Regions from separate parts of the Streptomyces luteosporeus genome, predicted to be linked through region 1. Evidence: riboswitches for the same ligand, from Rfam matches in the RefSeq annotation. Region 1 holds a riboswitch; the other holds the start of a gene.
What was found. A riboswitch is a leader RNA that binds a small molecule or an ion and turns the genes downstream of it on or off. The one in region 1 is predicted to bind S-adenosylmethionine.
Positions count from the first base shown of each region.

Region 1 (4,404 bases):
CTCTTCGTAACCCTACGGCCTGCGGGCCGCCGGACACGGTGGTGCGGGCCCATGGCCGCCTCCCGGCGAGGCGCTTGGTGCCGGTTGCGCCCGGTACGACATGATCTGGTCATGATCGCAACGGCTGCGCCCGGGAAGGCGGGCACCCCCTGGGTGACCTGGACGCTCCTGACCGTGTGCGGGGTGGTCTTCCTCGCCGGGCCCGCCTCCGGGCTCAGCCCCTCCTACGGCAGCGGCACCGCCCTGCTGACCGCGCAGACCGAGTACTTCCAGCGCTGGGGGGTGGTGCCGGCGGAGCTGTGGCACGGCTCCCCCACGCATCTGATCACCCCGCTCACCGCGCTGTTCGTGCACGGCAACTGGCTGCATCTGCTGGGCAACATGCTCTTCCTCTACGTCTTCGGTGCCATGACCGAGGCGCACCTGGGACACGCCGCCTTCGCCCTGTGCTACCTCGTCACCGGCTATCTGGCCCTGCTCGGCTACGCGGTCGTGCACGCCGGCTCCGACCGCACGCTGGTGGGGGCGTCCGGCGCCATCTCCGGTGTGCTCGGCGCTTTCCTCTATCTCTTCCCCAGGGCCCGGGTGACCAGCCTCTTCCCGTTCCTCTTCTTCCTGCCGCTGCGCTTTCCCGCCTGGGTCGTGCTGCTGTTCTGGTTCGCCCTGCAGTGGCTGGCGGCGGGCACGGAGGCGGGGCGGCCGGGGGTGGCCTACCTCGCCCACGTGCTGGGATTCGCACTCGGATTCGGCTACGCCTGGGTGCACCCCACGCCTGCGGTTAGAGTGAGGGCCGCAGCCGGGGCCACCGAAACCGGGTCCACCGAAGGAGACAGAACGACGTGATCACTTCGATCGTGCTCATCAAGACCGACGTGGACCGCATCCCCGAGATCGCCGAGTCGATCGCCGCGCTGGACGGCGTGAGCGAGGTCTACTCGGTCACCGGCGCCTACGACCTGATCGCGATCGTGCGGGTGGCCCGGCACGACGACCTGGCGGACGTCATCCCGGGCCGGATCAGCAAGGTCACCGGCGTCACCTCGACGGAGACGCACATCGCCTTCCGCACCTACTCCCAGCACGACCTGGAAGCGGCCTTCGCCATCGGCCTGGACAACTGATTCCGCACGCCGCTGCCCCTCACGCCGCCCGCTGCGCGGGCACGCAGCGGCCGCCCTCCGTGCGGTAGAGCCACCGCGCGCCATGGGCGACCAGTTCGCGCACGGCCCGGACGAACCGCTCCACGTGCTCGTCGGGCGTACCGGCGCCGAAGCTGACGCGTACGGCGCTGTGCGCACGGCCCTCGTCGGGCGCGCCGCACTCCCCCGCCTCCTGCTGCCCGGCGCCCAGCAGCGTGCGCACCAGCGGGTGGGCGCAAAAAAGCCCGTCGCGGACCCCGATGCCGTACTCGGCGGACAGTGCGGCGGCCAGGTGCGAACTGTTCCAGCCCTCGACGACGAAGGAGAGCACGCCCACGCGCGGGGCGTCGGGGCCGAACAGCGACAGCACCCGTACGCCCGGCACCTCGGCAAGGCCCTCGCGCACCCGGGCCACCAGGTGCCTCTCGCGCGCGACGAGACCCTCGAAGCCCGCCTCGGTCAGCGCCCGGCAGGCGGAGGCGATGGCATAGGCGCCGATGACGTTGGGCGAGCCGGCCTCGTGCCGGGCGGTGGTGGTGTGCCACTCGGTCTCCAGGCGGCCGTCGGGGAGCCGCGTGACCCGGCGGCTGGCGCCGCCGCCGGCCAGGTACGGCTCGGCCTCGCGCAGCCAGTCGGGGCGGCCGGCCAGCACCCCGGCGCCGAAGGGCGCGTAGAGCTTGTGGCCGGAGAGGGCGACCCAGTCGACGTCGAGCCCCCGGATGTCCACGGGGTGGTGCGGGGCGAGTTGGGCGGCGTCCAGCACGATGCGCGCGCCGTGGGCGTGCGCCGCGGCCGCCAACTCCCGTACGGGCCACAGCTCTCCGGTGACGTTGGAGGCGCCGGTGACGCACACCAGCGCGGGCCCGTGGGGCTCGCGGTCCGCGAGGGCCCGCTCCAGGGTCGCGACCGCCTCGGCGGGCGTGCGGGGCGCGGGCAGGCAGGTGAGGCGGCCCTCGCCCCAGGGCAGCAGCGCGGCGTGGTGCTCGGTCTCGAAGACGAACACCCGGCAGCCGGCGGGCAGGACGGTCGCGAGCAGGTTGAGCGAGTCGGTGGTGGAGCGGGTGAAGACGACCTGGTCGTCCTCGCGGCAGCCGAGGAAGCGGGCGACGGTGGCCCGGCTGTTCTCGAAGAGGTCGGTGGACAGCTGCGAGAGGTAGCCGGCGCCGCGGTGCACGCTGCCGTAGTACGGCGCGTACGCGGCGACGTCGTCCCACACTCGGCGCAGGGCCGGGGCGCTGGCGGCGTAGTCGAGGGCCGCGTACGTCACCTCGCCCCCGGTGACGAGCGGTACGCGGACGTCGCCCCCCAGAACGGGTAGCGGGGGACGAACCGGGCTCTCGGTGGCGACGGCGGCGGCAGGCATGGCGAACTCCCGTACGTGAACAGGCGAGCAGAAGAAGAGAGGTACGCAAAGAAGGGGCTCTTCGAGCCCTAGCGCATTCGCTGCATCACGGAAGGATCTCCCTCGACGACCAGGATCCCTGGCGAGGGATCCGCGCTTGCCGCAGACGTCCTGCCTGCGGCCCGGTCATCACCCGGGGCACCCCGCCACGGAAGGAGGGTTGCCGGACAGCAGGCCGGGGCCGAAACGCTGTCACTCGTGACCTGGGCAGGAGTATGGCATACGTGATCGCCCCGTGGAACCGTCGTTCCACGGGGCGAGACGCACCTGGCCGGAAAGGGCTCAGGCGTTGCTGATTCAGGCGTTGCTCATTCAGGCGTTGCTGGCCGCCACCCACTTCTCCAGCGTGCGCAGGGCGGCGCCGGAGTCGATGGACTCGGCCGCCCGCGCCATGCCGGCGCGGATCTGCTCGGGCAGCGGCGCGTCGGTGGGCGCCAGGGCCACCAGCGCCGCCGCGGAGTTGAGCAGCACCGCCTCCCGTACGGGGCCGGTCTCGCCGGCGAGCAGGCGGCGGGCGACGTCGGCGTTGTACGAGGCGTCGGCGCCGCGCAGCGCCTCCACCGGCACCATCTCCAGGCCCACCTCGCGGGGGTCGAACGCCTCCTCGTGCACCCGCCCGTCGCGCACGACCCACACCCGCGAGGTGGCGGTGGTGGTCAGCTCGTCCAGCCCGTCGTCGCCGCGGAAGACCAGGGCCGTCGAGCCGCGCTCGGCCAGCACCCCGGCCAGCACCGGTGCGATGCGGGCGTCGGCGACGCCGGTGGCCTGCGCGCGCACCCGGGCGGGGTTGGTCAGCGGGCCGAGCGCGTTGAAGGTCGTCCGGATGCCCAGTTCACGGCGGGCCGGGGCGACGTGCCGCAGGGAGGGGTGGAACTTGACGGCGTTGCAGAAAGTGATGCCGGCCTCCTCGGCGACCTCCACCACCCGGCGGGGCGTCAGCTCCAGGTTGACGCCCAGCTTCTCCAGGACGTCGGAGGAGCCGCTGGCGGAGGAGGCGGCGCGGTTGCCGTGCTTGACGACCTTCGCACCGGTGCCGGCCACGACGATCGAGGACATCGTGGAGATGTTGACGGTCTTGGCGCCGTCGCCGCCGGTGCCCACGATGTCCACGCTGGGCCCGGGCACCTCGATGAGGTTGGCGTGTCGGTACATGGCGCGGACCAGGCCGGAGATCTCGGCGACGGTCTCGCCCTTGGCCCGCAGGGCCACGGCGAAGCCGGCGATCTGGGCGTCGCTGGCCGCCCCGCGCATGATCCGGTCCATGGCCCAGGCCGTGTCGTCGGCGCTGAGGTCCACTCCGCGCAGCAGGGCGTCCAGGATGCCCGGCCAGGACGGGGCCACCGAGCGCTCGCCGCCAGATGGGGTCGCAACGTTCATGGTCCACACTCCTGGAGTGGTCTGGGCGGGGGCGCTCCCACTGGCCCCCGTCTGGCGTCCAGCCTATCGACCGGCCCGGGACGGCGAAGAGCCCCGTCCATGCGCTGGACGGGGCTCCTGCCGTGGCGATCAGTCGTCAGTGATCAGCTGCGGGGATCAGTGGTGGCCGTGACCGCTGGTGATCTCCCGGTACTCCTCCGCGGTGGGCTTGGGGATCTGGGTCCCCTCGCCGTAGAAGCCCTTGGAGAGCTTCACGCGGAGCTTCTGGCCAGCACCGACCTTGCGGGCGACGCCGTTCTCGTCCACCGCCGGCTCCAGCTCCAGCGGCTTGGGCTGCTCGTGCGAGGTCAGCGTGTGCAGCTGCTCCTGCGAGAGCGGCTCGTGGACCTCGATGAACTCACCGTGCGGCAGGCGCTTGATGATGCCGGTCTCGCGACCGTGCAGCACCTTGTCCTTGTCGCGGCGCTGCAGACCCATGCAGATGCG
Region 1 is NZ_BAAASL010000028.1:62,020-66,423, forward strand. Features, by position in the region: gene ABD361_RS28050 (rhomboid family intramembrane serine protease) at 112-843, shown strand; gene ABD361_RS28055 (Lrp/AsnC family transcriptional regulator) at 840-1,121, shown strand; gene ABD361_RS28060 (aminotransferase class V-fold PLP-dependent enzyme) at 1,141-2,502, opposite strand; SAM riboswitch class IV at 2,630-2,745, opposite strand; gene trpD (anthranilate phosphoribosyltransferase) at 2,854-3,918, opposite strand; gene qcrB (cytochrome bc1 complex cytochrome b subunit) at 4,075-4,404, opposite strand, start outside.

Region 2 (4,404 bases), on a different contig from region 1:
GGTCGCCGCCGAGCATGCCGCGCAGCACCTGTTCGGCGATGTCGTCGGGCAGCAGGCGGTAGTAGTCGGGCGGGGCCCACGGAGTGTGGGAGAAGTGGCCGATGCGCAGGTCGGGGCGGCGGGCGCGGAGCAGCCCGGGCACGAGGGTGAGGTGGTAGTCCTGGACGAGGACGCCGGCGCCCTCGGCGGCCTCCTCGGCGACGGCGTCGGCGAAGGCGGTGTTGTACGCCTCGTACTGGGCCCACTGCTCGCGGAAGCCGCTGTCGAAGGAGGGTTCGAGCGGGGTCTGCCAGAGCATGTGGTGCAGGAACCACAGGACGGAGTTGGCCACGCCGTTGTAGGCGGCGGCGAAGGTGGCGGAGGGGATGTCGAGCATCCGCACCGGCTGGTCGCCGGTGTCGGCGGCGTCCAGCCGCCGCCCGGCGCGCCGGGCGGCGAGCCGGTCGCCCTCGCCGAGGGCCGCGCAGACCCACACCGCCCCGGCGTCCGGGCCGATCGCGCTGAGCCCCGAGACCAGCCCGCCGCCGCCGCGGCCCGCATGCAGCGTGCCGTCCTCGCCGAGCCGGTAGGAGACCGGGCCGCGGTTGGAGGCGACCACGATGGGCGCCGTGCCGGGGGCGGTGTGGGTGTGCTCAACGACCATGTCGCCAGCCTTGCCCCGGGGGGAACCGCTCAAACGTACGCTTACGCGGCATGCCGGCGGGCGTACTCCGGGATTTCGGCCATCGGGGGGCGTTCCTCCGTGTCGACCGGGTAGGTCCGCGGGACGAAACCTTCCGCCGTTCGCTCGAACTGGGTCAGCGCGGGCCGGACGAGGTGGCCGCGGGCCAGCCGCAGCTGCGCCGTGCGGTAGATGGTCGCCGCCATCCGGCCGAGCGCGCGGCCGTCCTGGTGGCGGTGCTTGCGCTCGCCGACGTCGACCTGGGCGAGGGCGTCCAGGCCCACGGTGTGCAGCGCGTCGACGAGCAGGCCGAGCTCCACGCCGTACCCGACGGGGAAGGGCAGCCGCTCCAGCAGCGAGCGGCGGGCCGCGTACTCGCCGCCCAGCGGCTGGACGAAGCCGGCCAGCTGCGGCCAGTGCAGGTTCAGCAGCGGGCGGGCGACCAGCTCGGTGACCCGGCCGCCCTGGCCGGGGGCCTCGCCGAGGGGACGGTCGTACATCCCCTTGACGAACTGCACCTCCGGGTCGGTCAGCAGCGGGCCGACGATGCCGGAGACGAACGTGGCCGAGAAGTCCCGCAGGTCGGCGTCGACGAAGCACACCACGTCGCCGGTGGTGACCAGCAGCGAGCGCCACAGGACCTCGCCCTTGCCGGGCAGCGCCGGGATGCGCGGCAGCACCTCGTCGCGGTGCACCACGCGCGCCCCGGCGGCCGCCGCCTCCGCCGCCGTACGGTCGGTGGAGCCGGAATCCAGCACCACCAGCTCGTCCACCAGCGGGACGGCGTCCGTCATCAGCTCGCGGCGGATCGTCGCCGCTATGGCGCCGACCGTGGCCTCCTCGTTCAGCGCCGGCAGTACGACGCTGACCGTGGTGCCCGAGCCGCGTTTGGCAGCGAGAAGCCGGTCGAGCGGACGATCGGCTGCGGACCAGGACCGCTGGGCCAGCCAGCGCTCCACCTCATCCAGCACGTGTAGGACTCCCTGCTGTGCATCGTCTCGATGGTCGCCGATGCGCCCGTGCGACGCATCTCGCGGTTCGGACGGCCCTCTGCTGCGGCCACCCCTTCCGTTACAGTCTGAACAACGCGGACGGCCGTCCTATGTCGGGGTCGTTCCGCGCACAAACGCCTGGGTCCGCCCAGCGCCATACCGCTCATCCAGAGGGGCAGAGGGACACGGCCCGATGAAGCCCCGGCAACCCTCCAGCCGGTCTTTCGTCCGCAACGGACGCGAGGCTCCCGGCGGGGAAGGTGCCAATTCCGTCTCGTGGCGAGGTGCGCCGCGAGGAAGATGAGGAGAAAGGGCCTCGCCTCCATGGCCGTCGAAGCCGTTGAAAGCCGTACCACTGCATCTTCTTCCGGGTCCGCTTTCGGGTCCGCCTTCGGACCCGCCGTCGCGCTCTCCTGCCGCGAATGCGGCGAGCGCTCCCCCCTCGGCCCCGTCTTCGCCTGCGCCTCCTGCTTCGGACCGCTGGAAGTGGCCTACGAGCTGCCCACCGGCGACCCCGAGGAGCTGCGCCGGCGCATCGAGGCCGGCCCCGCCAGCATCTGGCGGTACGCGCCCCTGCTGCCCGTCGCCGCGGACGTCGCCGAACGGCCCAACCTCAACCCCGGCCTCACCAAGCTCGTCAAGGCCGACAACCTCGCCCGCGAACTCGGCGTGACCGGCGGCCTGTACGTCAAGGACGACTCCGGCAACCCCACGCACTCCTTCAAGGACCGCGTCGTCGCCGTCGCCGTCGAGGCGGCGCGCACCTTCGGCTTCACCACCCTGTCCTGCTCCTCCACCGGCAACCTCGCCGGCGCCGTCGGCGCGGCCGCGGCCCGCGCGGGCCTGCGCTCGTGCGTGTTCATCCCGCACGACCTGGAGGCCGGCAAGGTCGTCATGGCCGCGGTCTACGGCGGCGACCTCGTCGGCATCGAGGGCACGTACGACGACGTCAACCGCTTCTGCTCCGAGCTCATCGGCGACCCGCTCGGCGAGGGCTGGGGCTTCGTCAACGTCAACCTCCGCCCGTACTACGCGGAGGGCTCCAAGACCCTCGCGTACGAGATCTGCGAGCAGCTCGGCTGGCGGCTGCCGGACCAGATCGTCGTACCGGTCGCCTCCGGCTCCCAGCTGACGAAGATCGACAAGGGGCTCCGGGAGCTGGTCGCCCTCGGGCTCGTCGAGGACCGGCCGTACAAGATCTTCGGCGCCCAGGCCGAGGGCTGCGCCCCGGTCTCGGCCGCCTTCAAGGCGGGCCACGAGGTGGTGCGGCCGGTACGGCCGGACACCATCGCCAAGTCCCTGGCGATCGGCAACCCGGCCGACGGGATCTACGTGCTCGACATCGCCCGGCGCACCGGCGGCGGCGTGGAGGACGTCGACGACGCGGCGGTCGTCGACGCGATCCGGCTGCTCGCCCGGACGGAGGGCATCTTCGCCGAGACCGCGGGCGGGGTCACGGTGGGCGTGACGCGCAAGCTGCTCGCGAGCGGCGCGCTGGACCCGGAGCTGACCACGGTCGTGCTCAACACGGGGGACGGGCTCAAGACGCTCGACGCGGTCGCGGCGGGGCCGACGGCCACGATCCGCCCGACGCTCGACGCCTTCCGCGCGGCGGGCCTGCAGGGCCGGTAGTTCCCGCAGGGGCCCTTCGCCCGAACGGGCGTCCCCCTTCTCTCACACCTCACACCTCACACCTCACACCTCACCCGACGCACAGAAGGCCGAGGCATACCCATGAGCGTCACCGTCCGCATCCCCACCATCCTGCGCACCTACACCGCCGGGCAGGCGGAGGTCGCCGCCGAGGGCGCCACCCTCGGCGAGGTGATCGCCTCCCTGGAGGCGAACCACCCCGGCATCGCCGCCCGGGTGCTCGACGACGCCGGCAAGCTGCGGCGCTTCGTGAACGTCTACGTGAACGACGACGACGTCCGCTTCGAGGACGGCCTGGGCACGGCCACGCCCGACGGGGCCGGCGTCTCGATCGTCCCGGCCGTCGCGGGCGGCTGAGCCGGCCCCGCGCGAGCACGCTCGGCGAGCAGTCGGAATCGCCCCGTCCGCAAAACGGACGAGGCGATTCCGCCTGTTGAAGCGCGCTACAGTTGGGGCGTTCCCCCTCTGGCGTCACTGCCGAGTGCGTACGAGAACCCGTCAAGTTGTGCCCATTGCGAGGATGCGATTTGCCGGGTTGGTGGCGTTTTGCCCGGCCCGACTTGCCCGGGAAGCTGTGGAAATCGGTACGAATAACCGATCGGCCGCCGCCGGATTTCTCGTCCGAGTGACCTGTTGCAGACGGCATCCGTGCAGATACATTCAGCCGCGGTCGACGCGTTCCGGCGCACACCCCCACCCTGTCTGGGGGTGAGGTCTGACCCGGGTCCGCGAAGTGCGGTCCTGTGCAAGGGCCAGTAATAGGGGAGTTAGGCATGGCTCAGGGCACCGTCAAGTGGTTCAACGCGGAGAAGGGGTACGGCTTCATCGCGGTCGACGGTGGTGCGGATGTATTCGTCCACTACAGCGCGATCCAGATGGACGGTTACCGCACCCTCGAGGAGGGGCAGCGGGTCGAGTTCGAGATCTCGCAGGGCCAGAAGGGGCCGCAGGCGGACATGGTCAAGGTGACCGCCTGATCGGTGCGCATCGACCACCGGCGCACTCAAGCTCACTGAAGCTCGCCGAGGGGCCCGCGTCTGACCGACGCGGGCCCCTCGCGTGTTTGCGGGCACCCTTGGGCACCACGTGTGACCGGAG
Region 2 is NZ_BAAASL010000001.1:157,766-162,169, forward strand. Features, by position in the region: gene ABD361_RS00770 (alpha,alpha-trehalose-phosphate synthase (UDP-forming)) at 1-643, opposite strand, end outside; gene ABD361_RS00775 (glucosyl-3-phosphoglycerate synthase) at 685-1,632, opposite strand; SAM riboswitch class I at 1,814-1,960, shown strand; gene thrC (threonine synthase) at 1,978-3,285, shown strand; gene ABD361_RS00785 (ubiquitin-like small modifier protein 1) at 3,388-3,663, shown strand; gene ABD361_RS00790 (cold-shock protein) at 4,080-4,283, shown strand.
Region 2: another riboswitch for S-adenosylmethionine. It lies ahead of thrC (threonine synthase); the one in region 1 lies ahead of ABD361_RS28060 (aminotransferase class V-fold PLP-dependent enzyme).